2 regions of the Streptomyces sp. NPDC056452 genome follow, and region 2 is predicted to be linked to the other one. Evidence: riboswitches for the same ligand, from Rfam matches in the RefSeq annotation. Region 2 holds a riboswitch; the other holds the start of a gene.
What was found. Region 2 has a riboswitch for glycine ahead of gcvP (aminomethyl-transferring glycine dehydrogenase). Riboswitches for the same ligand answer to the same signal wherever they lie in the genome.
Positions count from the first base shown of each region.

Region 1: it holds a riboswitch for glycine, as region 2 does, so the genes downstream of both, gcvT (glycine cleavage system aminomethyltransferase GcvT) here and gcvP (aminomethyl-transferring glycine dehydrogenase) in region 2, are expected to answer to the same signal.

Region 1 is NZ_JBHTRI010000005.1:43,809-58,005, forward strand. Features, by position in the region: gene ACFQ6X_RS06670 (enoyl-CoA hydratase-related protein) at 1-524, shown strand, start outside; gene ACFQ6X_RS06675 (ATP-binding protein) at 776-1,291, shown strand; gene ACFQ6X_RS06680 (polysaccharide deacetylase family protein) at 1,714-2,505, shown strand; gene ACFQ6X_RS06685 (hypothetical protein) at 2,505-3,692, shown strand; gene ACFQ6X_RS06690 (GNAT family N-acetyltransferase) at 3,713-4,351, opposite strand; gene ACFQ6X_RS06695 (EF-hand domain-containing protein) at 4,444-4,659, shown strand; gene ACFQ6X_RS06700 (terpene synthase family protein) at 4,874-5,851, opposite strand; gene ACFQ6X_RS06705 (hypothetical protein) at 6,326-6,895, shown strand; gene ACFQ6X_RS06710 (L-serine ammonia-lyase) at 6,911-8,296, opposite strand; gene glyA (serine hydroxymethyltransferase) at 8,452-9,711, opposite strand; gene gcvH (glycine cleavage system protein GcvH) at 9,730-10,107, opposite strand; gene gcvT (glycine cleavage system aminomethyltransferase GcvT) at 10,199-11,332, opposite strand; glycine riboswitch at 11,490-11,587, opposite strand; gene ACFQ6X_RS06730 (AAA family ATPase) at 11,776-12,450, shown strand; gene ACFQ6X_RS06735 (enhanced serine sensitivity protein SseB) at 12,592-13,359, shown strand; gene ACFQ6X_RS06740 (enhanced serine sensitivity protein SseB C-terminal domain-containing protein) at 13,505-14,197, shown strand, end outside.
Region 2 is NZ_JBHTRI010000003.1:298,459-312,655, forward strand. Features, by position in the region: gene ACFQ6X_RS05195 (substrate-binding and VWA domain-containing protein) at 176-1,966, shown strand; gene ACFQ6X_RS05200 (glutamate--cysteine ligase) at 2,052-3,557, opposite strand; gene ACFQ6X_RS05205 (hypothetical protein) at 4,047-4,652, shown strand; gene ACFQ6X_RS05210 (DUF5999 family protein) at 4,940-5,146, shown strand; gene gcvP (aminomethyl-transferring glycine dehydrogenase) at 5,216-8,101, opposite strand; glycine riboswitch at 8,293-8,388, opposite strand; gene ACFQ6X_RS05220 (PRC-barrel domain-containing protein) at 8,522-8,893, shown strand; gene ACFQ6X_RS05225 (DNA polymerase IV) at 8,815-10,269, opposite strand; gene ACFQ6X_RS05230 (MerR family transcriptional regulator) at 10,347-10,964, opposite strand; gene ACFQ6X_RS05235 (bifunctional nuclease family protein) at 11,127-11,600, opposite strand; gene ACFQ6X_RS05240 (MerR family transcriptional regulator) at 11,654-12,397, opposite strand; gene ACFQ6X_RS05245 (FHA domain-containing protein) at 12,437-13,363, opposite strand; gene ACFQ6X_RS05250 (DUF881 domain-containing protein) at 13,425-14,197, opposite strand, start outside.

The DNA of each region.
Region 1 (14,197 bases), on a different contig from region 2:
AGGACTCGTTCACCGCCGTGGCGCGGATCCCCAAGCCCGTCGTCGCGGCCGTCACCGGCTACGCGCTGGGCGGCGGCTGCGAACTGGCGCTCTGCGCCGACTTCAGGATCGCCGCGGACAACGCCAAGCTCGGCCAGCCGGAGATCCTGCTCGGGCTCATCCCGGGTGCCGGCGGCACCCAGCGGCTCGCCCGGCTGGTCGGTCCGTCCAGGGCCAAGGACCTGATCTTCACGGGCCGGCACGTGAAGGCCGAGGAGGCCCTGAGGATCGGCCTGGTGGACCGCGTGGTGCCCGCGGCCGAGGTGTACGAGCAGGCGCACGCCTGGGCGGCCCGGCTGGCGCAGGGGCCCGCGCTGGCACTGCGCGCCGCGAAGGAGTCCGTGGACGCGGGCCTGGAGACGGACATCGACACCGGGCTCACGATCGAGCGGAACTGGTTCGCCGGTCTGTTCGCCACCGAGGACCGGGAGCGCGGTATGCGCAGCTTTGTGGAGGAGGGTCCCGGCAAGGCCAAGTTCCTCTGATCGGACGCCAGTTGGGTACAGAGGGACGTGTGTTCATCCGTGCGGGCGGATTAGCTGGACCTTAAGGCAACCTTAAGGTCCGGTGTGCGTCCCCTCTGTGCAATTACCCGCCGAAGGTGCGTCGGCGCAGTTCACCATGGCTGCCAGGGGTGACGTTCTGCCCCTGGCATATGTCAAATCACCCTCTCGGAATGGTGGATTCCGGTGAGGGGATTCCGCAGGAACGGTCACAGAGGGCGTTCTGTGCGGCCATGATGGTGGGCATGGCGGGCCTGGAGGGTGTGGAACAGCCGCGACCGCGCAGCAGCGCAACCGCGGCACGCTGGATGCCGGCCGTCGATGACGAACAGGCGTTCAAAGCGCTGGAGTTGTTCGGAAATCCGACGGAGGACGAAGTCCGGCTGCCCTCGCGCCCCGAGTCCGCGGCCACCGCCCGCCGGCTCACCTCGTGCGTGATGCTCCGTCAGTGGGCGCTGCCCCCGCAGACCTCGGAACATGCCGTACTGCTCGTCTCCGAGCTCGTCGGCAACGCCGTGCGGCACACCGGGGCGAGGGTCTTCGGGCTGCGGATGCTGCGCCGGCGGGGCTGGATCCGGATCGAGGTGCGTGACCCCTCGCGCGGGCTGCCGTGCCTGATGCCCGTCAGGGAGATGGATGTCAGCGGGCGGGGGCTCTTCCTCGTCGACAAGCTGTCCGACCGCTGGGGCGTGGATCTCCTGCCCCGCGGGAAGACCACCTGGTTCGAGATGCGCACCTCCGACCGCTGAGGCGACTTCGGGGGCCGGTGATGATGCGTCCGGTCGGCCCGGATGTACAGAAGCCCCCGGTCGGCCGTGGTACGGCGCGTCGGGGGCTTCTGTGGGGGCCGCGGAATGGGGGGTGTGTCCACGGCCGCTCTCGGGACCTGGCTCGGGTCGGAGGAGGTCGTGTCATCGACTATGGCAGACGGGCGACCCTGCCGCCAAAACGGTAAACCGGGCAAATCGTGTCGAATAGTCATATTAAGCTTCTGAATCACAGGTGTGATGAGTCACTGGCCTGGCTTTCTTTGCATGAATATGAGTTTCGGCGGGTGATTCATTGATCATCTCCGAAAAGCGTCAATCATCACATTTCGCCCATCTCGCCCTACTGTGTCTCGGGTCTCGGGGAATCAGCACCCGAACCGAACCCCGCGAGGTGGACGGCCATGAACGGTCGCAGGACACCGGTTCCCCGCCGCACCGCCCTGCGCGCGACAGCGGGCGCCCTCCTGGCCGGCGCCGGAGCCGCAGGCTGTGCGCGGGACGACACCGCCACCCACGCCCCGCAGAAGGGCCGCGAGCCCCAGCAGTCCCGCGGCGCCGTCGGCCCCGCTCCCGCCCCGCACCGTTTCCCCGGCCGGCCGGTCCAGATCGAGCACGGCCCCCGCGACCGGAACCGCGTCGCCCTCACCTTCCACGGCCAGGGTGACCCCGTCCTCGCGCGCACCGTCCTCGCCGAGGCCGAACGGGCCGGAGCCCGGCTCACCGTCCTGGCCGTCGGGAGCTGGCTCGACGAACACCCCGGGATGGCCCGCCGGATTCTCGACGGCGGCCACGACCTCGGCAACCACACCCAGCGCCACCTCGACATCAACGCGATGGGCGAAGCAGAGGCGTACGCCGAGATCACCGGCTGCGCGCAGCGGCTGCGCCGCCTCACCGGCTCCATCGGCACCTGGTTCCGCCCGTCGCGCGCCCAGTTCGCCACCCCGCTCGTCCAGGACCTCGCGCGCCGGGCCGGCTACGCACACGTCCTCTCCTACGACGTGGACTCGCTCGACTTCACCTCGCCGGGCGTTGCCGCCGTCACCCGCAAGGTCGCGGGCGAACTCCGCAACGGATCCGTGGTGAGCCTGCACTTCGGCTACCGGGACACCGTCGCCGCACTGCCCCTCCTCCTCACCGAAATCGACCGGCGCCAACTGCGCGCGGTGACCACGACGGAGCTGCTGACCTGATGCTTCCCTCCCTGCGCACCACCACAGCCACGGCCCTGCTCGGGGGCGTACTCGTCGCGGCGCTCGCCGCCTGCCAGGCGCCCGCGGACCACACCCGGCCCTCCCGTACCGAGGCCGCCGCACGACCGGCCGAGCCGGAACGGGCCGCGACCCCGCCGGGACTGCCGGGGATGCCGCCCGTGCTCGACCCCAAGGACGTCTACGCCGCCGACCGCGCGGGAAAACTGTCACCGGCCGTCAAGGGCTTCCCGTCCCGGGTGTACGTGCCCAACACCAACTCCAACACCGTGTCGGTGATCGACCCCGCGACGTACAAGGTCATCGAGACCATCCCCGTCGGTCAGCAGCCCCAGCACGTCGTGCCCTCCTGGGACCTGAAGACGCTCTGGGTCAACAACGACGTGGGCGACAGCCTCACCGCCATCGACCCGGCCACCGGGAAGACCGGTCGCACGCTCGAGGTCTCCGACCCGTACAACCTCTACTTCACCCCGAACGGCAAGTACGCCGTCGTCATGGCCTCGCTCGACCATGAGCTGGTCTTCCGCGACCCGAAGACCATGGACCGGGCCAAGACCGTCCCGGTGAGCTGCTCGGGCGTCAACCACGCGGACTTCTCGGCGGACGGGCGCTACTTCATCGTCTCCTGCGAGTTCTCCGGCGAGCTCCTCAAGGTCGACACGGAGAAGATGGAGGTCGTCGGACAGCAGAAGCTGCCGATGCAGGGCGCCATGCCGCAGGACGTGAAGATCTCCCCGGACGGATCGACCTTCTACATCGCCGACATGATGGCGCACGGCATGTGGGTGCTCGACGGGAAGAAGTTCACCACCCCGAAGCTGCTGCCCACCGGCAAGGGCTGCCACGGGCTCTATGTCAGCCGGGACTCCAAGGAGATGTACATCTCCAACCGGGGCGAGGGCTCCGTCTCCGTTTTCGACTTCGGGAAGAAGGAGCTCACCAAGAAGTGGCAGCTGCCCGACGGCGGCAGCCCGGACATGGGCGGCGTGTCGGCGGACGGCAAGGTGCTCTGGCTGTCCGGGCGTTACGACGCCGAGGTCTATGCGATCGACACCGCCAGCGGCAAGCAGCTCGCCAGGATCCCGGTCGGCAGCGGGCCGCACGGGCTGGCCGTCTATCCGCAGCCGGGCCGCTACTCGCTCGGCCACACCGGCGTCTTCCGCTGACCGCACCGTCCGGCCCGGCACTATCCGGGGATCAGCAGCGCCTCCGAGCCCACCGGCCGGAACCCCGCCGCCTGGAACGTCCGTACGCTGCGCGCGTTGCCCGGCGACTGCTGCGACCACACGAACGGGTCCGGCACCAGCTGCCGGGCCGCCCGCGCCAGCCGCGGCCCGAGCCCCCGGCCGCGTGCCGCCTCGTCCACCTCGATCGCGGTCTCCCAGCGTCCGGCGACCCCTCGGCCCAGCAGCACCACACCGCCGTCCGCGGCCCAGACGCGTACCTCGTCGCGGTACTTCATCGCCCGCGCCACCCGCGGGTGGTCGGGGTCCCGGATCTCCCGCAGGGGCAGGTCCGGGCCGCCCGGCAGCGCGTCGGCGACCGTGAGCAGATCGATGGTGTTCGTCCGGCGCCCCGTGCGCTCCAGCAGCGCGCACAGGAAGTGCGGGTTCATGGTGGCGCCCAGCGCGTCGGAGGGGGTGGCGGCCAGCGTGGACCGTATCCACTGCGGGTCCTCGTCGCTGAACACCACCGAGTGAGCGGTCAGCGCGAGCACACCGGCGTCGCGGACGCTCGGCTGCTCCACGATGGTGGTGGTGCCGTCCGGCGCGGGGAACGTCCCGCGTGCCGCCGCTGCGAGGATCTGGGCAAGTGTGTCGGCCATGCCTCCATGATCACCGACCGGCCGCCGCACCGGGCCGGATTTCCGCCCGATAATCTGACCACGTCAGCAACGCTTTACGAAGGGGCGGGACAGTGGCGGACATCGAGTCGGCGCGCAAGGCATTCCAGCAGTTCGACCAGAACGGCGACGGCCTGATCACGGCGGCCGAGTACAAGAGCGCCATGGCGCAGCTCGGCGACCCGTTCGTCACCGAGACGGTGGCGCAGGCGATCATCAACGCGCACGACGCGAACGGTGACGGGCAGCTCACGTTCGAGGAGTTCTGGGCCGTTCAGAACAAGGGCTGAGTGCAGTGGGCCCCCGGCCGGTGGCGCGGGGGCCGACTCGTCTGCGGAGCCGGACGGATCTGGCCGATTGTGGCCGGTGCGACCGGCAGTGAGGTGATCGTCCCCGCTCGGCCGCGTCCTGTCCCGGGACGGCGGAAGGCGACCCGATCACGGCCGCCGCGGCCCGAGGCCCCCGCAGCCGGGATCCCCGGGCCCTGTCGCGGCGCGTGCGCCGTCAGGCGGCGAAGTACTGGGACAGCGTCTCGCGCCGGTCGACCTCGACCAGATCAGGACGCGTATAGCGCTCCGCGCGCGCGTGGTAGTCGAAGTCACCGCGGACCAGACCGCGATAGTCCCGCGCACAGCGCTCCAGAGCCGCGCGCGTCTGTCCGTCGATACCCGCGGCCTCTATTTCCTCGGCCAGTTCCTTTTCGGCCCGCTGAACCCGCTCGGCGATGCGTGCCAGTTGAATTCCGGCCTCGTCCACAGCCTCCTGAAGAGTGGACCTCCGGTCCCGCTGAATGAGGCGGACCGCATTGTGCTCGTAACCGAGAACTGCTTCCTTCTCGAAGGAGCAGATGTCGTTGCACAGACCCGAGTGGTCGGTCACCGCGTTCCGCAGTGCGATGTACGCGGGAAGGCTGCGGGCCGACTCCGGGAGATCGATTCCCGCGGTGATCTCATGGAGGTCCAGGAAGGGCTGCATGGCAACCGAGTCGCGGCGGTGCTTCACGAAGTCGGCCCGGCTCGGCACCTGTCCGGCGGCGCGTTCGACGGCTTCCGCGTAGTAGGTCCACAGCCAGGACACGGTGTCACGGCGGAACTGCCGGATCCAGACGGGTGACCTGCCCAGGCAGGTCCGCTCGCGCAGGCCGTCCAGTGCGCGCTCCATGGGGCCGTGCGGTTCGGCGCCGTCCAGGACGTCCACCAGCCGGGCGATCGCCTCCTCGCACATGTGCGGGTCGCGTCCGGCCGGTCCGTCGTCGAACTCGTCGTCGACCAGGAACGCCCAGAAGAGCCACTGGCAGAAGAGATCGAGATGCTTCTGCGAGGCCTCCGGGAATATGAGGGATATCCAGAGTTCGGGGCGAGTGCGGAGCATCTTCTTCCGGGCGACCGGAGTCAGGGCGAGGCCGTTCTCGTCCGCCCATTCCCAGGCGGCCTTCTTGGTTTCCTCCACACCTGGGTTACACCCTGCGCTCTGGAACGGCATATGAAACACCGGTAAAACAATCTGGCTCATTGGTGCCCCTCGTCGAGAATGCTGCGAATGAAGGATGGGAGCGGGGATTTCATCGGCGCGACGTACCGGTGCCGGCCCGCCGGAGCGGACGCCTGGCACCCACCAGCTCTGGGCAGAGGGTCACCGTACGAGGTGAGGTGGCCGTCACGGTCCTCCTTCCTCTGCCAGGGGCCTGGACATCGGAGCCGGATCCGCGAGCCGGTGGGGCGACCGCGTCACCATGCGTCACGTCAAGTGAACCCCTTGTGGGCGACAGAGGGAAGCCACTTGTGACCGAAATTGCATGATCGCTGCGAACAGCTGCTCATCTATGAGCACTTAGGGGGCTTCTGGGGTTGGGTGCCGGAGCAGCACCGTCCGGCACCGTCGTAGCCTCTCTTCTCGCTCCGGCTGCCGTTCCCCCCGGACCGTGAAGCCCGCCCGCCCACGACCCTCGGGAGACCCATGCCGCCCCGGACGCACCCCGCTCGGCCGCCCGCCCTGCCCGGCGCACTGCTCCTGGCCACCACCCTGCTCGCCACCGGCGTGAGCGGCTGCTCCGCGCTCTCCCCGTTCAACACCTGTGACGACACGGCGACACGGGTGAAGGCACTGCGAGCCCAGCCGATCCTGGAATCCGTTCCGGAGGGGGCGACCGCCCCCAAGGACTTCGCCTCGGTGCCCGCGGGCTGCATCGACGACAGCGGCGACGCCTGGCTGTACGCCGAACGCGTCTACGCCTTCCCCGGCCCCCGGCAGGAGGTCGTGGACTTCTACCGCGCCACCGCCGGGGCGGACGGCTGGCGCCTGCAGTCCGCACCGTCGGGCCTGAGCGCTCCCGAAACAACGGCGGGACTGTGCTTCACCAGAGGCGGGGACGGCGATTCCCTCCTGCTGACCGTGCAGTTCACCACAGCCCGCCGGCTGAAGATCGAGCACGACTACAAGGCCGGACCGGAGTTCGACTCGGGCTCCGGATTCGAGCTAGAAGTCGGCTCCGAGACGGACGGGGCGAGGACCGGCTGCTTCGACTGACCCACGGGACAGCCCTTAGCACTCGATGATGTTCACGGCGAGCCCGCCGCGTGCCGTCTCCTTGTACTTCACGCTCATGTCCGCGCCCGTCTCCTTCATGGTCTTGATGACCTTGTCGAGGGAGACCTTGTGGCTGCCGTCGCCGCGCAGCGCCATCCTGGCCGCGGTGACGGCCTTCACGGCCGCCATGCCGTTGCGCTCGATGCACGGGATCTGCACGAGGCCGCCCACCGGGTCGCAGGTCAGGCCCAGGTTGTGCTCCATGCCGATCTCGGCGGCGTTCTCCACCTGCTCGGCGGAGCCGCCGAGGACCTCGGCGAGGGCGCCCGCGGCCATCGAGCAGGCGGAGCCGACCTCGCCCTGGCAGCCGACCTCGGCGCCGGAGATGGAGGCGTTCTCCTTGAAGAGCATGCCGATGGCGCCGGCGGCCAGCAGGAAGCGGACGACGCTGTCGTCCTTCTCGGCCTCGGTGCAGCCGCCCGCGGCGAAGTTCATGTAGTAGTGCAGGACGGCGGGGATGATGCCGGCGGCGCCGTTGGTCGGGGCGGTGACGACACGGCCGCCCGCGGCGTTCTCCTCGTTGACGGCCATCGCGTAGAGGGTGATCCACTCCATCGCGTTCGCCTGCGGGTCGCCCTCGGCGCGCAGCTGGCGGGCCGAGTTCGCGGCACGGCGGCGGACCTTCAGACCGCCCGGCAGGATGCCCTCGGTGGCCATGCCGCGCGTGACACAGGCCTGCATGACGCGCCAGATCTCCAGGAGGCCGGTGCGGATCTCGTCCTCGGTGCGCCAGGCCTTCTCGTTCTCCAGCATGAGGGAGGAGATGGACAGGCCCGTCTCGCGGGCGAGCCGCAGCAGCTCGTCACCGGTGCGGAAGGGGTGCTTGAGGACGGTGTCGTCCGGGACGATCGGGTTCTCGCCGGCCACCGCGTCCTCGTCGACGACGAAGCCGCCGCCGACCGAGTAGTACGTCTTCTCCAGGAGGAGGGTGCCCTCGTGGTCGTACGCGAAGATCGTCATCCCGTTGGCGTGGTACGGCAGCGCCTTGCGGCGGTGCAGGACCAGCTGCTCGTCGGTGTCGAAGGGGATCTCGTGCATGCCGAGGAGGCTGATGCGCCCCGTGGAGCGGATCTCCTCGACCCGGCTGTCGGCGCCCTCGACGTCGACGGTGCGGGGGGACTCGCCCTCCAGGCCGAGCAGGACGGCCTTGGGGGTGCCGTGGCCGTGGCCGGTCGCGCCGAGCGAGCCGTACAGCTCCGCCCGTATCGATGCGGTGTGGGCCAGCAGGCCCTCGTTCTTGAGGCGGCGGGCGAACATGCGCGCCGCGCGCATCGGGCCGACCGTGTGGGAGCTGGACGGGCCGATGCCGACCGAGAAGAGGTCGAAGACCGAGATGGCCACGGGAGGACTCCTAAAGGGGTTGGTAGACGCCGTTGTCTGCCGGGTGGTGCGGGCCGGGCCGGTGGGCCCGAAGAGCGCGGGGACAAGGGTGGGGGCACCGTGCTCACTGTTCAGTGTGCGCGGTGCCCCCACCCGACGTGCAAACTGCGGGTGACCTACTTGAGGCCGGGGTACAGCGGGAACTTCTCGGCCAGCGCGATCACGCGGGCCTTCAGGTCGTCGGCGTCGAAGGCCGGCTTCAGCGCGGAGGCGATGATCTCGGCGACCTCGGTGAAGTCCTCGGCCTGGAATCCGCGGGTGGCCAGCGCCGGCGTACCGATCCGCAGGCCCGAGGTGACCATCGGGGGGCGCGGGTCGTTCGGAACGGCGTTCCGGTTGACCGTGATGCCGACCTCGTGGAGGCGGTCCTCGGCCTGCTGGCCGTCCAGCTCGGAGTTGCGCAGGTCCACCAGGACCAGGTGCACGTCCGTGCCGCCGGTCAGGACGGAGACGCCGACCTCGGTGACGTCCGGCTGCACCAGACGCTCGGCGAGGATGCGGGCACCGTCCAGGGTGCGCTGCTGGCGCTCCTTGAACTCCTCGGTCGCCGCGACCTTGAAGGAGACCGCCTTGGCCGCGATCACGTGCTCCAGCGGGCCGCCCTGCTGACCGGGGAAGACCGCCGAGTTGATCTTCTTGGCGAGCTCCTGCGTCGACAGGATGACGCCACCGCGCGGACCGCCGAGGGTCTTGTGCGTGGTGGTCGTGACGACATGGGCGTGCGGCACCGGGTTGGGGTGCAGCCCCGCGGCCACCAGGCCCGCGAAGTGGGCCATGTCGACCATCAGGTACGCGCCGACCTCGTCCGCGATGCGGCGGAACGCGGCGAAGTCGAGCTGACGGGGGTACGCGGACCAGCCGGCCACGATCAGCTTCGGCTTGGACTCCTTGGCGAGGCGCTCGACCTCGGCCATGTCCACGACGCCGGTCTCGTCGACGTGGTACGGGACCACGTTGTAGAGCTTGCCGGAGAAGTTGATCTTCATGCCGTGGGTCAGGTGACCGCCGTGGGCCAGGTTCAGGCCCATGATCGTGTCGCCCGGCTTCAGCAGCGCGAACATCGCGGCGGCGTTCGCCTGCGCACCGGAGTGCGGCTGGACGTTCGCGGCCTCGGCGCCGAACAGCGCCTTGATCCGGTCGATCGCGATCTGCTCGACCACGTCGACGTGCTCGCAGCCGCCGTAGTAGCGGCGGCCGGGGTAGCCCTCGGCGTACTTGTTGGTGAGGACGGAGCCCTGCGCCTCCATGACCGCGACCGGAGCGAAGTTCTCCGAAGCGATCATCTCGAGGGTGGACTGCTGGCGGTGGAGCTCGGCGTCGACAGCGGCGGCGACGTCCGGGTCCAGCTCGTGGAGGGAGGAGTTGAGAAGCGACATCAGGGGGTCCCTTGGGTCTCAGTTGCCGGAGAACTCGGAGTACTCGTCGGCGGAGAGCAGGTCCTTCGGCTCCTCCGCGACGCGTACCTTGAACAGCCAGCCGCCCTCGAAGGGGGCGGAGTTCACCAGCGCCGGGTCGTCCACGACGTCCTGGTTGGCATCGGTGACCTCGCCGGTCACCGGCGAGTACAGGTCGCTGACCGACTTGGTCGACTCGAGCTCACCGCAGGTCTCGCCCGCGGTCACCGTGTCACCGACCTCCGGGAGCTGGGCGTAGACGACGTCGCCGAGGGCGTTGGCCGCGAACTCGGTGATACCGACCGTGGCCACACCGTCCTCGAGGGCCGACAGCCACTCGTGCTCCTTGCTGTACCGCAGCTGCTGGGGGTTGCTCATGACCTGAATTCTCCTGTACGCGGGGGAGTGCTGATGAACGGTGGTCTTACGGTGTGAGACGGGACTACGTCACGTGCGGGACGCCCCGTTGTCACTTCTGACGCTTGTAGAAGGGCAGTGCGACGACCTCGTACGCCTCGTGGGTACCCCGGATGTCTACGCCGACGCCCTCGGTGCCGGGCGCGGCGTGCGCCGCGTCCACGTACGCCATGGCGATCGGCTTGCCCAGCGTCGGCGACGGCGCGCCGGACGTGACCTCGCCGATGACCTTGCCGCCGGACTCGCCCACGGCGACAACGGGGAAGCCGGCGCGCGGCACCCGGCGGCCCTCGGCCACCAGGCCGACGAGCTTGCGGGGCGGGGCGGTCTCGGCACGCTCGGCGGCGGCCAGCAGCGCCTCGCGGCCGACGAAGTCGCCCTCCTTCTCGAACTTTACGACCCGGCCCAGCCCCGCGTCGAACGGGGTCAGCGCGGTGGTCAGCTCGTGCCCGTACAGCGGCATGCCCGCCTCCAGGCGCAGCGTGTCGCGGCAGGAGAGGCCGCACGGGATCAGGCCGTGCGGGGCGCCCGCCTCGGTGAGTGCCTTCCACAGCTGCTCGGCGTGCTCGGGGGCGACGAAGAGCTCGAAGCCGTCCTCGCCGGTGTAGCCGGTACGGGCGATGAGTGCGGGGACACCGGCGACGGTGCCGGGCAGGCCCGCGTAGTACTTCAGCCCGTCCAGGTCCGCGTCCGTGACCGACTTCAGGATGGCGGGGGACTCGGGGCCCTGGACGGCGAGCAGCGCGTAGGCGTCGCGGTCGTCGCGCACCTCGGTGTCGAAGTCCCCGGCGCGCCCGGCGAGCGTGTCGAGCACGAGCTGTGCGTTGCCCGCGTTGGCGACGACCATGTACTCGCTCTCGCCCAAGCGGTAGACGATCAGGTCGTCCAGGATCCCGCCGTCCTCGGCGACGATCATCGTGTAGCGGGCCCGGCCCACGCCGACGGTGGCGATGTTGCCCACGAGCGCGAAGTTCAGGAAGGCCGCGGCCTGCGGTCCGGTGACGGTGATCTCGCCCATGTGCGACAGGTCGAAGAGCCCGGCCCGGGTGCGAACGGCGTTGTGCTCGTCGCGCTCACTGGCGTACCGCAGGGGCATGTCCCAGCCGGCGAAATCGGTCATGGTCGCGCCCAGGGATCGATGCAGCGCATCGAGGGCGGTGAGACGGGAGGCGGGGGCAGTGCTCATGGGCATGGCTCCAGGGCATGACGACAGAGGACGTTCCCTCCCCATCTGTCATCGGAACCTGAGAGGTTCGCCGAGAGCCCCTGAAAGGGTCAGCCCCTACGGGGGTCGGCTTGCACCTTGGGTGGAGCCGCGCGAGCGGCCCGCTTTTCAGATCTGCCTCATCCACGCGGTACGGGGCCTGAGAGATTCAAGGGAGGAACTTGCTCCTTCGGCGCCCGGCGCACACAGTGACCGGGACTCTCCCGCGCGGATTCAAACGGCCGGTATGCAGTTGGCGGGGTCATCATCGCACGCATTGCGCCAGAGTGGGGCGACCGGATCCGCGCAGGCACCCGGGGCCGTTCGGGTGCCGACACGTGCGACCGGAACCAGTTGTGCCGCATTACCTTTTCTTTACACTTCTTGGGCAGGTCAGGTGTGGGTGACTCGGCAGGGGGAGGGCGATGACGTTGCAGCCGTACGCGACGACCGCAGGGGCAGCACGCGGTGCGATGCCCGCGCAGCAGGGTGCCCGCACTCGGGAGCTCCTGGGTACGCACGCTCCGGTGGTGCGGGATCTGCGGGGCAGGAAGGGACTCGGCGCGCGGAGCCTGGACTTCGTGGCGGGCGATGTGGTGGTGGTCTCCGGACTGCCCGGCAGCGGGAAGTCGACGCTGATCCGGCGCGCGGTGCAGGAGCACGCCATCGACTCCCAGGACACCAGGGACCGCTGGGCGGGCTCCCTGCCCGCCTTACTCCCCTACGCCCTCTACCGGCCGCTGGTCCGCGCCGCGCACTACCTCGGGCTGTGGCGGGCGCTGCGCTCCGGCGGATCCGTCGTCGTGCACGACTGCGGAACCCAGGCCTGGGTGCGGCGCTGGTTGGCCCGCGAGGCCGGGCGCCGGGGGCGCACACTGCACCTCGTGCTGCTCGACGTCACCCCTCATGTGGCCAGGGCGGGCCAGCGGGAGCGCGGACGGGGTGTCTCCGGATACGCCTTCGCCCGGCACCGCGGTGCGGTCGGACGCCTGCTGCGCGACACGGAGAGCGGACTGCTGCCGCCCGGTTGCGCGTCCGCGGTGCTGCTCGACCGGGAGGCCGCCACGGCGATCGAACGGATTTCGTTCGCAAACGCATAGACCGGTGAGCTCCGTCCGGCCGTCCGGAATCTGGACGGTCCGGCGGCCCGGCCTGCACTGTTTCCCGTGTCACTGCCGTCCGGGCGCGGCTCGGACTAAGGTTTCTGCCGCACAGCATGGCGAGAAAGGGACACAGACACCGTGGACATTCCGGCCCAGGCCCCCGTCCATCCGCAGTACGGATGGCCGGCCAACGAGCTCGAGGAAGTGCTCAGCGCTTCCCTCGGCGTGCCCGGAGCCGGCGGCCGCCTGGTCGAGGTGCTCGGCCGCAGCCGCGTCTGGGTGCCCCTGCCGAACGGTGGCGGGCCCGACAGCCCCGACCTCGACCTGCCGACGGTCGACATCGACGGCGCCGCGTACGTACCGGTGTTCAGCTCCGAGGCCCAGTTCCTGCACTGCGTCGGCGCGCATTTCTCGTTCACCGTCGCGCCCGCCCGTGAATTCGCCCGCGGGCTGCCCCCGCAGCTGGGCATCGCCGTCAATCCCGGCGGGGCGGTCGGTGTGCCGCTGCCGCCGCCGGCCGTCGCCGAGCTCTGCCGGGCCGGGCGCACCGCGCTGGACGGGCCCTCCGGCGGGCGGGTCCGGCTCTACGAGCCGGACTGGAAGGAGGACCCCGTCGACTTCCTCGCCGCGGTGGCCGGCGAATTCCAGGACATCGGTGTCGTGAGCACCGCACGCAGGGCGCTGGCCAGCATCGAGGGCGGCGACCCCGTCCTCTTCGTCGGTGTCGAGTTCGCCACCTGGGACGGCGCCGGACAGAGCGCCCCGATGGATGCGCTGGGCCGTGCGCTGGGCCGGGTCCAGCTGCCGTGGCCGGTCAATCTGGTCCTGCTCGACGTGGCCCAGGACCCCGTGGGGGACTGGATGCTGGAGAAGGTACGGCCGTTCTACCGGCGCGAGGGGTACTGAGTCCGCTTCGCCCGTGGCGTCAAGCCGGTGTCAGGGGCGGCGCATAAGCTGGTTTGATGGCGAGGCCGCACCCTTTGTGCCCGGGTGCGGGACAACAGCACCGCGGCACGACGGGGCAGCGGAACGAAGAGGGGCGGGACCCAGGGTGAGTGCGTCAGGCACCGCGGAGGCCGGGCAGGTCGAGCACATGCTGCGGCAAGTGGCCCCCGGGCGCCTCGACGCCTACGAGGCGCTGCTGCAGGCCCTGACCGACGGCCGGGTCTGGATGCTGCTCTGGCACGGCACGGCGGGCTCGCCCGATGCCCAGTACGGCAACATGGAGATCGACGGCATGGGCTACGCCCCCTGCGTGACCTCCGCCCAGGAACTCTCGGCCAGCGGCTGGAACCGGTCCCACGAGCTGGTCACCGGCCGCGAGATCGCCCGGTCCCTCTTCCCCGACCGCTGGGGTATCTGGCTCAACCCGCACGCCCCCGGCGGCGGCGTCGGCATCCCCTGGCTGGACCTGCGCCGCATCGCGACAGGCCTCGACCGGATGCCCGCGGGCCCGCTGCAGCTCTCCGAACCCGCCATCGAGATCCCGCAGTTCTACGCCCTTCTGTCGCACAACGCCCACCGCACCCCCGCCGTCCGCGCGCTGCGCCGGGCCTGGGTGCAGCCCGCGCTGGGCGCCCCGTACCTCGCGATCGGGCTCGATCTCTACGACACGGGCCGGCCCTCCGTCGACGCGGTCCGCGCGATGATGCAGCAGTCGATCGGAGTGGTCCCCGACGGACTGCCCGTCTCGACGGTGTCCATGTCCGACGAGTACGACCCCGTCGCCATGTGGCTGCGTGCC
Region 2 (14,197 bases):
CCTCCACCAGTACACCTGCCTTCAGTTCTGCAATCGCATCTCATGCCGCCCACTGTCCCGCTAAGGTCTCGAATGCAGGTACGAAGATCATGCGTGACAGGCCGGGGGACAATCGCCATTGCCGATGGTGCGGTCCCCCTTTTTCCTTGTTCATCCTCAAGGAGGCACCATCGACATGGAACGTCATAGCTTGCCCGACGGCCACCGGGCGCAGGGTCACCGGGACACCCTTCCCCCGCGCCACCGTCGCTCCGTCGCCATCGCCACGGTGCTCGTGCTCGCTGTGGCAGCAGGAACAGCGGTCGCGGCAGAAGGCGGCCTGCTGTCGTTCTCGGACTCCTGCAAGGACTCGGCGGTGGACCTGACCGTGGTCGCCTCCCCGGACATCGCGCCTGCCGTCCGGACCGTCGCGGCCAGGGCGAGCAAGGAACCGGCACGATCCGACGGCCAGTGCCTCCATGTCACCGTCGTCGCCCGCGATTCCTACGAAGTCGCCAACGCGCTCGCCACAGGATCGGGGGATCCCGGCTACCAGGTCTGGCTGCCGGACTCCGACCTCTGGCTGGACCGCGCGAAGGGCACGGGCAACGGCATTCCGGTCGCCCCGGGCGACTCCGTGGCCACCTCCCCCGTGACCGTCGGCATGGTGCCGTCCGCGTCCAAGGCACTGGGCTGGCCCGAGAAGACCTACTCCTGGGCCGAGTTGGCTGCTTCGGCCACGGGATCGGACAAGGTCCGTCTGGGAGTTGCCGATCCCACACGCAGCGCCACCGGCCTGCTCGCTCTCAGCAGCATCGGAGCATCGCCCGGCGGGCAGGGCGGGGACCATGACACCGAGGTCGCCGCCACGGCCAAGGCCCTGGCGCAGCGGATGTCCGCCGGCGATGCGCAGGTGCTCGAGACACTGGCGCAGGACTTCTCAGGAATCGAGGGCGGGAATCCGGAGCACAATCAGGCGGTTCTGGTCTCCGAGCAGGCGGCGTTCACCCACAACGCGAGCTCTCCGAGTACCGGCAGGCTCGACCTCTTCTACCCCGCGGACGGCACCCCGCTCCTCAACTATCCGTACGCCCTGGTCAACAGCGCCGAGCTGACCGGCGACGAGAGCAGAGCCGCCCTCCGGTTCATGAGGCTGCTCGACGACGACGGAGCCCACACCGTCCTGGAGAAGAACGGCTTCCGCACCACTGACGGCACCACCGAGCCTGCGATGGTCGAGTCCGCGGGCGGCAGAACTCCTCAGCCGTTCGCCACCCCTGCCGCCGTTCCTCCCTCCGCGGACGTGCTCCAGGAGACCCTCGGCCTGTGGACGATCACGGTGCAGAGCGCCCGGCTGACCACGGTCGTCGACGCCTCCGGCTCCATGGCCGGTACGGTGCCGGGGCGCGACCGGTCACGGATGGACGTCACCAAGGCCTCGTTGATCCAGGCGCTGGGACAGTTCACGCCCGACGACGAGATCGGTCTGTGGGTGTTCGCGACGACCCTCGACGGGGACAAGGACTACCGCCAGGTGATGCCCACCCGGAGGCTCGGCGACCCTGCGAAGGGCGGCGGGACGCACCGGGAGAAGCTCTCGGCGGCCTTCAAGGCGCTGGAGCCCGTTCCGAACGGCGCGACAGGTCTCTACGACACCACGCTGGCCTCGTACAAGGAGGCGCAGGCGACGTACGTGAAGGGCAAGTTCAATGCCCTGGTGCTCCTCACCGACGGTTCGAACCAGGACGACTTCGGCATCTCCAGGAGCGCCCTGATCGACCAGCTGGAAAAGGTCTCGGACCCGGAGAGGCCGGTTCCGATCATCGCGATCGCGGTGGGCCCGGACGCCGACCGCGCGGAGGTGACGGAGATCGCCGAGGTCACCGGCGGAGGTGGCTACGAGGTCAGCGACCCCGCCGAGATCCAGAGGGTCATCCTGCAGGCCATCATGACGGCCGGGCAGAGCGGTCGCGGAGCCCAGGAGTAGCCTCCACCGGGCGCGCCGGGCGCCCGGGAAGAGCCTCCCCCGGTGCCCGGCAGCCCCCGCCCGGCCGGAGTTCCGCAGTCTCCCCTCAGGGGGCGGGGAAGCCGACCGGCCAGGTGTGCACCGGCTCGCCCGCCTGCATCAGCTCCCCGTAGCGCCGGGTGGTGGCAGCCAGCGCGGCCTCGCGTTCGAGGCCTGCCTCCAGCGCCCGGTGGTACGTGTCGACCTGCCAGGAGGCCCCGTTCACCCGGAGCCTGCAGCGCTCCTCGATGACGCCGAGATAGCGGTCGCGGTCCGCGGGTTCGATGTTCCAGGCGTCGAGCCCCGCGGCGGCGAGGGGCAGCAGTTCGTCCCGCACCAGCTGGACCGCGGGCACCTTCGCGACACCGCCCGAGCGGCCCGGGCGGGGCCAGAGCAGCTCCGCGTCGATTCCGTGGCGGCAGGCGGCGTCGAAGTTCTCGGCGGCCGCCTCGAAGGGCAGCCGTGTCCACACCGGCCGGGACTCGTCGGCCAGCGCGCGCACCAGGCCGTAGTAGAAGGCGGCGTTGGCGATCACATCGGTGACCGTCGGGCCGGCGGGCAGGACCCTGTTCTCCACCCTGAGGTGGGGGATGCCGTCGGCGAGGCCGTATACCGGCCGGTTCCATCGGTAGACCGTGCCGTTGTGCAGTACGAGCTCGGCCAGCGTGGGAACGCCGCCCTCGTCGAGCACACGCAGGGGTTCCTCGTCGTCGCAGATCGGCAGCAGCGGCGGGAAGTAGCGCAGATTCTCCTCGAAGAGTTCGTGGGCGGAGCTGATCCAGCGCTCCCCGAACCAGGTCCTCGGACGGACGCCCTGATTCGTCAGCTCGGGTGGCCGCACGTCTGTGGCCTGCAGGAACAGTGGTGGCCTCGACTCCCGCCAGAGCTCCTTGCCGAACAGGAAGGGGGCGTTCGCCCCGAGTGCGATCTGGACGGACGCGATGGCCTGGGCGGCGTTCCACACGTCCGCGAAACGGGCCGGCGTCACCTGCAGGTGGAGCTGGACCGAGGTGCACGCCGACTCGGGCGCAATGGAGGCGGAGGTGGCGACCAGGCGTTCGACGCCCTCGATATCGAGGGCGAAATCCTCGCCGCGCGCCGCGGCCATTTGATCGTTGAGAAGCGTGTAGCGGTCCACGTCCGACAGATTGGCCGAGACCACGTCGTGGCGGCCGAGAGTCGGCAGGATTCCGATCATCATGATCCCGGCATCGACCTCGGCGGCCTTCCTGTGGGCATATGCAAGTCCGGTACGGAGCTCCTCGGCGAGCTGATCGAAAACCCGTCCGCTCAGCCGGTGCGGAAGGATATTTACTTCCAGGTTGAACATCCCGAGTTCGGTCTGGAAATCCCGGCTGGCGATCCGCTGGAGCACCTCCGCATTCCGCATCCTCGGCATACCGTCGGAGCCCGCCAGATTGAGTTCGATCTCCAGACCCATGAGATTTCTGGGACGATCGAACCTCTCCTCCGACAGGAGCCTCTCCAGCCCCTCCAGGCACTGGGAGAGCTTTTTCCGGTACGCCTGCCGATCGGACAGGTCAAAGGCGCCCGCCACGACCTTCTCGCCCATCGAAGGGTCCCTCCTCGAGTGGGCGGCCCGCGGCCCAGGCCGCTCGCATCACGATCGATAATGCCCAGACGGGGTGATCTATAACGCCCCGATGTCCACGGGTACCCGCTAGTCTGGCGACAGAAGCCGGGGGCACATTCCTTCGGCATGCGGCCATTGCACAGTCGCTGCTGGATGCGTGGTAGAAACACCGATGGGTTTCAGCCTACCGCTGTGTCGGAAGAAAACCTGGCAGGGGGCGTCCGGGGCCTGCCGAACCAACACGAACTCCGCATTTCAAAGGCTCGATCCCACCTTGCGTGCAATATGTGGGACAGCTAGACGAAACACCGTGTGAACACTTGTCGTATAAACTCTGCGAACGAGGCAGAGAGTTGACGCACCGGCCCGTCCGCCCGTCACCGGCCTTCCTCTGGCCCCGCACGCCGACAGCGCCGTCTGCACACCCGCCCACGCATCACCGTGTCTCCAAGTGAGAGGCGACCCACTATGCCGCTGCATGTTTCTCCGGCCCCAGCGCCCGCACTGCGCAGCGTTCTCGCGGCACTCGGTTCTCCCACCGCAGTCCGCGAGGCCCACACGCCCGCTCTCCGGTCCGTCCAGGGATCGCTGAGCCCCGAACTGCCCCTTCCGGTCCACGTACTCGACCGGATCGTCCCGGACGACTCCACGCCCCGCACCCGCCTGGCCGGCTGGCGCTTCCTGATCCGCAGCGGCGAGCGCGCCGTGGCCGCCGCGGACACCATGCTCACCGCCGACGGCTGGACCTTCTCCCACTTCTTCGAGGGGCCGTACATCGTCTCGACCGAACTCGCCGTACGGCAGGCGGATTCGGCGGCAGCGCACTACCAGCCGCGCCTGCTGTCCGTGCCGGAGCTCTACATGCTCACCCTGTGGCTGCACGCAGACACCGAAGCAGATGCCGGGGGAGGCACGCTCGCCCCGACGGATGTGCTGGTGCCCCTCGCGCCCGCGCCTCCCGGAATCACGGCCCACCGACCGCACCGCGTCTCCGATCTGCTTCCGGTCATGACGATGCGTGTCACCCCGGCTCCGCTTCCCGGCCTGCCCGGTCTCCTCGGGTCCCCTGCCTGATCCTCGAACGCCATGCGCCCCCGCCGTGCACCACGGCGGGGGCGCATCCGTACCCGTCCGGACTAGCCCCTTCAGGCCACCCCGAACCACCCGAAGGGACAGTGCAGTTGCGTTGAACCGTCCGGCCGGGTGATGCGTCATGAGAGGAGAAGAGCAGCTGCTGCGAAATCCCTGCGGAAAGACGCCCGTAGGGCAACACTGGGACCGGACCGACTGATACGGGGGCGGCCATGAACACATCGTCAAGCCGCAGGACACTCGACTCAACGCAGCGAAAGAACCCATCCATGTGCCAGCACCAGCCACCCTGCCCGACCGCCGACTCCAACGACCGGGAAGCCGCGCGCCTGACGGCCCACCACCCGGAACAGGGCTGGAGCCTGCTGTGCAACGGCGTCCTGCTCTTCGAGGACACCGGTGAGCTGCTCCCGGACGGGCAGATCATCGCCCCGCACCGGCCGCTGAAGACCGGCCAGGTGATGAAGGCCGCCTGACCGCGGCCGGAGAAACACGGGGGCCGGCCCGGAGAAGTCTCCGCACCGGCCCCGAAGGTGTCCGCGTTCCTACTGGTCGTACTCGTCCAGCGGCGGGCAGGAGCAGACCAGATTGCGGTCGCCGAAGGCGCCGTCGATCCGGCGCACCGGCGGCCAGTACTTGTCCGAAGGCGTGACGCCGGCCGGGAAGACAGCCTCTTCGCGGCTGTAGGCGTGCGTCCACTCGCCACCGAGCGCAGCCGCCGTGTGCGGGGCGTTGCTCAGCGGGTTGTCCTCCGCGCTCCATGCACCGGATGCGACCTTCTCGATCTCACCGCGAATGGCGATCATCGTGTCGCAGAACCTGTCGAGCTCCGCGAGGTCCTCGCTCTCGGTGGGCTCGATCATCAGCGTCCCGGCCACCGGGAACGACATCGTCGGCGAGTGGAAGCCGTAGTCGATCAGCCGCTTGGCGACGTCGTCGATGCTGACGCCGGTCGCCTTGGAGATCGGGCGCAGGTCCACGATGCACTCGTGCGCGACCAGACCGGCCGGGCCGTTGTACAGGATCGGGAAGTGCGGTTCCAGACGCTTGGCGATGTAGTTGGCCGCGAGTACGGCGACCTGCGTCGCACGCTTCAGTCCCTCGCCGCCCATCAGGCGCACGTACGCCCAGGAGATGGGCAGAATTCCGGCCGAGCCCCACGGGGCTGCCGAGATCGGGCCGACGCCGGTCTCGGGGCCCGCGGCGGGCTGCAGCGGGTGGTTGGGAAGGTACGGCGCCAGGTGCGCACGGACACCGACCGGGCCGACGCCCGGGCCGCCGCCGCCGTGCGGGATGCAGAAGGTCTTGTGCAGGTTCAGGTGCGAGACGTCGCCGCCGAACTTGCCCGGCTTGGCGAGGCCCACCAGCGCGTTGAGGTTGGCGCCGTCGACGTACACCTGACCGCCCGCGTCGTGCACCTCGCCGCAGATCGCGGCGACGTGCTCCTCGAAGACACCGTGGGTGGACGGGTAGGTGATCATGAGGACCGCGAGTTCGTCACGGTGCTTCTCGATCTTGGCGCGGAGGTCGTCGATGTCGACCTCGCCGTCGTCGGCGGTCTTCACGACGACGACCTTCATGCCCGCCATCACGGCGCTCGCGGCGTTGGTGCCGTGCGCGGAGGACGGGATGAGGCAGACCGTACGCCCCTCGTCGCCGTTGGCCCGGTGGTAGGCGCGCACGGCCAGGAGGCCGGCGAACTCGCCCTGGGAGCCGGCGTTGGGCTGGATGGAGACGGCGTCGTAGCCGGTGACCTCGGCGAGGCGCTCCTCGAGCTCGCGGATGAGGGTGAGGAAGCCCTGTGCCTGCTCGGCCGGCGCGAACGGGTGCAGCGCACCGAATTCGGGCCAGGTGATCGACTCCATCTCGGCGGTGGCGTTCAGCTTCATGGTGCAGGAGCCGAGCGGGATCATGCCGCGGTCCAGCGCGTAGTCGCGGTCGGCGAGCTTGCGCAGGTAGCGCAGCATCGCCGTCTCGGAACGGTGCTGGTGGAAGACCGGGTGGGCGAGGACTGTGTCGGTACGAAGCAGGTTCCCGGGCAGCGCGTCGTCCGCGGCGGCATCGAGGGCCTCGACGTCGCCGCCGGCTCCGAAGGCGGCCCAGACAGCCGCGATCTGCGCACGGGTGGTGGTCTCGTCGCAGGCGATGGAGACGTGGTCGGCGTCGACGAGCCGCAGGTTCACTCCGCGCTCGCGGGCATCGGCGACCACGCCGGCAGCACCGCCGGGGACGCTCACGGTGAGCGTGTCGAAGTAGGCGCCGTGCACCACGTCGATACCGGCGGCGCGCAGGCCGTCGGCCAGGATCGTGGCGTACCTGTGGGTGCGCCACGCGATCGTGCGCAGACCGTCGGGGCCGTGGTAGACGGCGTACATCCCCGCCATGACGGCGAGCAGTACCTGCGCGGTACAGATGTTGCTGGTGGCCTTCTCCCGGCGGATGTGCTGCTCGCGGGTCTGGAGGGCGAGGCGGTACGCCTTGTTGCCGTCGGCGTCGACGGAGACGCCCACGAGACGGCCGGGCAGGCTGCGCGCGAACTTCTCTCGGACAGCCATGAAGCCTGCGTGCGGTCCGCCGAAGCCCATCGGGACGCCGAAGCGCTGCGTGGTGCCGACGGCCACGTCCGCGCCCAGCTCGCCGGGCGAGGTGAGCAGCGTCAGGGCCAGCAGATCGGCTGCGACGGTGACGATCGCACCGAGCTCGTGGGCACGGTCGATGACGGGCTTGATGTCACGGACCGCTCCGGAGGCACCCGGGTACTGCAGCAGGACACCGAAGACGCCGCGCTCGGCGACATCGGCCGGAATTCCGTCGGTGAGGTCGGCGACGACCACCTCGACGCCGGTCGGCTCGGCGCGGGTCCGGATCACGGCGACGGTCTGCGGCAGGGTGTCGGCGTCGACCAGGAAGACGCCGTTCCTGACCTTGCCGACGCGCCGTGCGAGCGCCATGGCCTCGGCAGCAGCCGTGCCCTCGTCGAGGAGGGAGGCACCGGAGGTGGGCAGACCGGTCAGGTCGGCCACCATCGTCTGGAAGTTCAGCAGGGCCTCGAGCCGCCCCTGGGAGATCTCCGGCTGGTAGGGCGTGTACGCCGTGTACCAGGCGGGGTTCTCCATGACGTTGCGCAGGATCACCGGCGGGGTGAACGTGCCGTAGTAGCCGAGCCCGATCATCGGTGCGAGCACCTGGTTGCGGTCGGCGAGGCGTCGCAGCTCGGCCAGGACCTCGGCCTCGGTACGGGCAGCCGGAAGGTCCAGCGCCTCGGCGCTCTTGATCACGTCCGGCACGGCAGCGGCGGTGAGCTCGTCGAGGGAGCCGTATCCGACCTGGGCGAGCATCTTGGCCTGGGCCTCGGCATCGGGCCCGATGTGGCGCTGCTCGAAGGGAATGCCCTGCTCCAGCTGGGAGAGCGGAGTGCGACGGGGGGTCATGATGGAGGCCTCCTGGTCTCACGACCTGCGAGGGGCACCACGGCGTGGCTGCCCGAACGGCCTCCCCATCTGTCATCTCGACCTGAGAGCTTCACCGGCACGCCCTGAGGCATACCGGCTTTCACCGTCGGTGAGGATGGGGCCCGCGACGGCACGTGCCGTACGGATCCCGTCCTGCTTTCCAGAGTGACCTCGTCCGTGCGGTACGGGGGCCTGAGAGATTCCGGGGAGGAGTTGCTCCTTCGGCGCCTCCGGATTTCTCCGGAGGACTCTCCCGCACAGGGTCAGCAGCCGTGTTCCAGCCTACCAGCGGGTCGGCGCCGGCCGTCTCGAGTGGCCGAAGGCCCGGATCTGGCCTTTCGTAGTGCCTGTGGAGCAGTTGCGACCACCCTGACCGCAGTGCGACCAGTGGGAGGCACCGTGCAGACCGACATCGATCCGCGCAGCCTGATCGGCCGCAAGGCCTACGACCGCCAAGGCTCCAAGATCGGAACGGTGGACGAGGTCTATCTCGACGACGCCACCGGTGTACCCGAGTGGGCGGCCGTGCGCACCGGGCTGTTCACCCGGGACGCCTTCGTCCCGCTGGAACCGAGCGAATTCGTCGACGGCACCCTGGTGATCCCCTTCGACCGCGCCCTGATCAAGGACGCCCCCGATTTCGGTGTCGGCCGTCATCTCTCCCCCGAGCAGGAGCTGCAGCTCTACCGTCATTACGGGCTGGACTCCGCCTCGCCGGGCGGTACGGGGCCGGACAGGGACTTCGGCAGGCTGGCCGGCCACGAGGAGTAGTCCACGGGGTCCCTCACCAGGGGAAGCGGGTCGGCCGGCTGGAGCTGCGGATCGTCGACGCGGAACGTGCGCACCCGGCCCGGCCGCTCCCCCGGTTCCTCGAACCGGACCGTGACACGGCCGACACCGCTGCCCTGCACCCAGCCGTGGCCGTGGACGTCGTGCCGTACGTCATGGCCTGCGGGCCACCTCCGGCCTGCGAGCCGGTCGGCCTGCTCCTCGGCCGCCTCCTCCTCCGTGACCGGCTCGTCGGGGGCACCGTCCGCCCCGTCCTCCGACTCGTCCGACAGCGCCTGCCGTGCGTCGGCGGCCTGTGCGAAGAGATCCTCCTGGGTGAAGTCCGCCAGGCCGGTGACGCCCACTCCGAGGAGCCGTACGCCCCCGGTGGTGTCAACGGCCTCCAGCAACCGCGCCGCGGCCTCCCTGACGACCGTGGGGTCGTCGGTGGGGCCGCGCAGGGTCTCGGAGCGGGTGAGCGTGGAGAAGTCGTACCGGCGCACCTTGAGCACGACGGTCCGCCCCGACCTCCCCGCGCCCCGCAGGCGCTCCACGCACCGCCCGGCCAGCCCCTCCACCTCGGTCCTGACCCGGACCCGGTCGTGCAGGTCCACGTCGAAGGTGTCCTCGACCGATACCGATTTCGCGTCCCGTTCCGCGACGACGGGGCGGTCGTCGTGCCCGAGTGCCATGCGGTACAGCGCGACGCCGTGCGCCTTGCCCAGCAGGCGGACGAGCTCGGCCTCCCCCGCGTCGGCCAGGTCCTGGACCACCGTCATCCCCGCACGCCGCAGATGGTCCCCGGTGGCGGGCCCGACGCCCGGCAGGATCCGCACGGACATGGGTGCGAGCAGTTCGCGCTCCGTACCCGGCTCGATGAGCAGGAGACCGTCCGGCTTCGCCTCCTCCGAGGCGATCTTGGCCAGCATCTTCGAACCGGCCAGACCGACCGAACCGCTGAGTCCGGTGACACCTCTGATAACCGTGCGCAGCTGCTCGCCGATCGCACGGGCCGATGCCGCGTCGTCGGCGACCCCACCGGCTTCCAGGTCGACGAACGCCTCGTCCAGGCTGAGCGGCTCGACGAGCGGCGACAGCCGCCCGAGGAGCTCCATCACCTGGTCGCTCACCGTCCGGTAGAGGGCGAAGCGCGGCACCAGATAGGCGGCATTGGGTGCCAGTCGTCTCGCCTGCCCCATGGGCATCGCCGAATGCACACCGAAGCGCCGGGCCTCGTACGACGCTGTGGCCACCACCCCGCGCATCCCCAGCCCGCCCACCACCACCGGTTTGCCGCGCAGGCTGGGTTTCGCCGCCTGCTCGGCAGAGGCGTAGAAGGCATCCATGTCCAGATGCAGGATGGTGGGAGCGGATCTCACATCAACCGATGCTGCCCTATGCCACTGACAACGGGCCTGCTCCGCGCCCGTGCGGCGCGCGGGGCAGGCCCGGTGGCTCAGCCCGCGCGGTTGCGCCGCCGGGCCAGTTCGTCCGCGGGGTTGTTGCCGATCAGTGTCTCCCCCGTGTCGACCCGCTCGCCGTGGAGCTGGGAGAGGGTCGCGTCGACATCACGCCAGACGACGCCCACGGCGATACCGAATACTCCCTGGCCCCCCTGGAGCAGATCCACGACCTCGTCGGGCGAGGAGCACTCGTAGACCGTCGCCCCGTCGCTCATGAGGGTCATCCGTTCGAGATCCGTGAATCCGCGGGCCCTCAGGTGCTGGACCGTGGTGCGGATGTTCTGCAGCGCGACACCTGTGTCGAGGAACCGCTTCACGATCTTGAGGAGAACGACGTCCCGGAAACTGTAGAGGCGCTGCGTCCCCGATCCGTACGCCGGACGCACGCTCGGCTCCACCAGGCCCGTACGGGCCCAGTAGTCGAGCTGTCGGTAGGTGATACCGGCCGCCGCGCACGCCGTCGGCCCCCGGTAGCCGATGTCACCTGCCACTACCGCACCGTCCGCTGCCACCGCCGCCGGCTGAACCGGCTGTCTGATGGTGTGGTCGGCCGCACTGCTGTGCTGCCGGTACGGCCCACCCGCAGCCGTACCGTCGCCGCTGCTTCTCACGCCGACCTCCGTCCTTGACCTGCCATCTCGAAGGTAGGCAGTCACCAGGGGTGCGTCAACGATCGCCACACTCGGCACGCCGAGTGATAATCACCCTGAGGGTGGTTTCCCGTGTCTCATTTCCGGGAACGGCTTCTCGGATGCGGGCACCGCGCGGGACGGTCACTGACTGTTCGTACCGAAGTCCTCCGGCGAGATCTGGTCGAGGAACTCACGGAACTTCTCGACCTCGTCCTCCTGCTCGTCCGGGATGGCGATCCCGGCGTCGTCCAGCACACCGTCACTGCCGTAGATCGGCGTTCCGGTGCGCAGGGCGAGCGCTATGGCGTCGGACGGTCGCGCGCTCACCTCGACTCCGCTGGCGAAGACCAGCTCCGCGTAGAAAACCCCTTCTCTGAGGTCCGTGATCCGGACCTCGGTGAGCTCCTGGCCGACGGCCTCGAGCACATCCTTGAAGAGATCATGGGTCAGCGGCCTGGCCGGAGCCATGCCCTGCTGGGCGAAGGCGATCGCGGTCGCTTCCCCAGGGCCGATCCAAATGGGGAGGTACCGGTCGCCTCCCACTTCACGCAGGAGCACGATCGGTTGGTTGGAGGGCATTTCCACCCGGACACCCACAACGTCGAGCTCGTTCACACAGCAACCCTAGGACGTGCCCGCCATGTTTGGATAGTCGGGCTCCGCCGCGGTCAGTGGAACCGGACCTTGAGGGCGGTCTGCACGAAGGCCGCGTGAAGCCGGACGGACAGCTCGGCGAGCTCTCTCGCGGTGGCCTCCGCATGGGCCCTGGTCTGCGGATTCCGGTGCCGGCGCAGGGGCGCGACCACCTGTTCGACCAGTCCTGCCTCACGGTCCGCGGCGGCCTTGACCGCGCGCAGATGCCGAGGTTCCAGACCGAATCGCCCCAGATCCGCCACAAGTCTCGCGACGGTCGCCGCCTCGGCGTCGTAGCTTCCCTCGGGCGAGGCTGTGATCAGCCCGTAGGACTCCCACTCGACGAGCTGGTCCTCGCTGACGTCGGCGGCGGCAAGAAGCTCGGAGCGCCCGATCCGGGCGGCTGTGGCCCGGCCGGGGTCCGGCTCCCAGCGACCGTCCACGAGCTCGCCCTGTCCGCCGCCGGACGGCAGCGTGGCCTGCTCACCGCGGGCGAGGGCGTCGAGGTGCTCACGGATGACCTTGAGCGGCAGGTAGTGGTCCCGCTGCATGCGCAGCACCTGGGCCAGCCGCTCGACGTCGGCCGGGCTGAACTTCCGATAGCCGGAGGGCGTCCGCTGCGGCTCGATGAGCCCCTCGGCCTCCAGGAAGCGGATCTTGGAGATCGTCACTTCGGGAAACTCGTCGCGCAGCTCCAGAAGCACCGTACCGATGCTCATGGCGCGCTCGTCCGCTGCGGCGGTGCCGTGGCCGGCACCGCCTGTCGGTGTTCGCAGCATGAACCTTCCTGGGGGTCCTTCCGGACGCAGTCCGGGGGGTCAGACGCCCCGCTGGCTCGCGTAGAAGACCAGCCGGTACTTGCCGATCTGAACTTCGTCGCCGTTGGACAGCAGGACGGAATCGATGCGCTCACGGTTGACGTAGGTGCCGTTGAGGCTGCCGACGTCGCCCACGGTGAAACTACCGTCCGGGCTCCTGCGGAACTCCACATGGCGCCGCGACACGGTCACGTCGTCGAGGAAGATGTCGCTCTGCGGGTGACGGCCCGCTGTGGTCAGCTCTCCGTCCAGCAGGAAGCGGCTGCCGGAGTTCGGACCTCGGCGCACCACCAGGAGCGCGGATCCCGCGGGCAGCGCGTCGACGGCTGCCTGTGCCTCCGGCGAGAGGGAGGGAACGGCCGTCTGTCCCGTCACCTCGGCCTCGTACGCCTCGATGCCGGAGATCGAGATCGTCGAGGTCGTCTCGGAGGCACGCTCGGGCACTCCGCCCCGCAGCGGCGCACCGCAGTTGGAACAGAAACGGCTGGCCTCGCCATTGCGATGGCCGCACCTCGTACAGACCGGCATGGAGGAGCCCTCCGGGGCGGGGGTGAACCCTCCACCCGTACTTGAGGTTGATGGTTCCCCGAAACCTATGCGCCCGGCACCGGCAGGGTCAACAGACGACGCGCCGGAGGCACTCCGCTGGTCCCCCGGCGATCCCGGCACCTCATCGCGGAAGAGCGGGCGCTCCGAGCCCTGCTCCTCGGCGCCCTGACCCTGGCGCGGAGCACGGTGGCGAGCAGAGCCGCTGTCCTCGCGTGCGCTCTTTCCGAACAACTTCGCAAACAACTTCACGGGCGTTTCCCCTTGACCGAAATAGACCCGCCCGTGGGGCAGGACGAACCCTGAATGAACACACCTGCCGACCCGGACATCCTCACAACGTCCGTATCCACCCGACAGTTTCCACCACGCGCCACCGATCCGATGCGCCGACCCCCCGCAACCCCGTGCCTGTGTCCTGCGGGCCGCGTGCGCCAAGGCCTCACTGGGGCGACGACCGAGCGTAGTCAGGCAGCTTCGCCGGTCGCAAGGCGTCGACGACGATCTCCTCGGCCTGTGCCACCTCAGCCGTGGCCTGCTCCTTCTCGAGCGTCTGCACCACTCCGCCGGGGATGTTCAGCGCCGGCTCGAGGTCCTGCGGTTTGCCGATCACCTTGAACTCGTACGGAGAGCGGATCCTGCGGCCGTCCACCCTCAGGTCTCCTCCGTCGCCGGAGAAGTAGGTATTGGCCACCACCCGCACGCCGTTGATCTCGATCGCTTCGGCACCGGCCGCCCGCAGCTCCTGGATGGCGTCGAGAAGCATGTCCGGTTCGACGGCACCGCTCGGGTCGTTGATGGTGAGGGTGATGCCGGGTCCCTTGGCCGCGACCGTACCCGCGAGGATGCCGAGCTGCCGCTCCTTCTCGCGCGTCTGCTTGCGGGCCTCCTCCGCCTGGTCGGAGCTGTTCTCCAGCTCCGTGCGCTGGTCGTCGAGGCGTTGCTTCTCGTCCTCGAGCCGCTGGGTCCGGTTGTCGAGCTCGTCGAGGATGCGGACCAGGTCCTCCTGGCGGGCACCGCGCAACGCGCTGTTGTCACTGTTCGACCTGACCTGGATCGCCAGCCCCAGCCCGAGCACGAACAGCAGGAGCGCCACGATGAGTTGGGCCCGGCTCACCCTGGGCGGCCAGAGGCCCGCCAGCAGCCGCTGGCGCCCGGAGGACTCCTCGGGCGGGTCGGCGCCGGTCTCGGGGGCGGGCGCGGGGACCTCTGCGG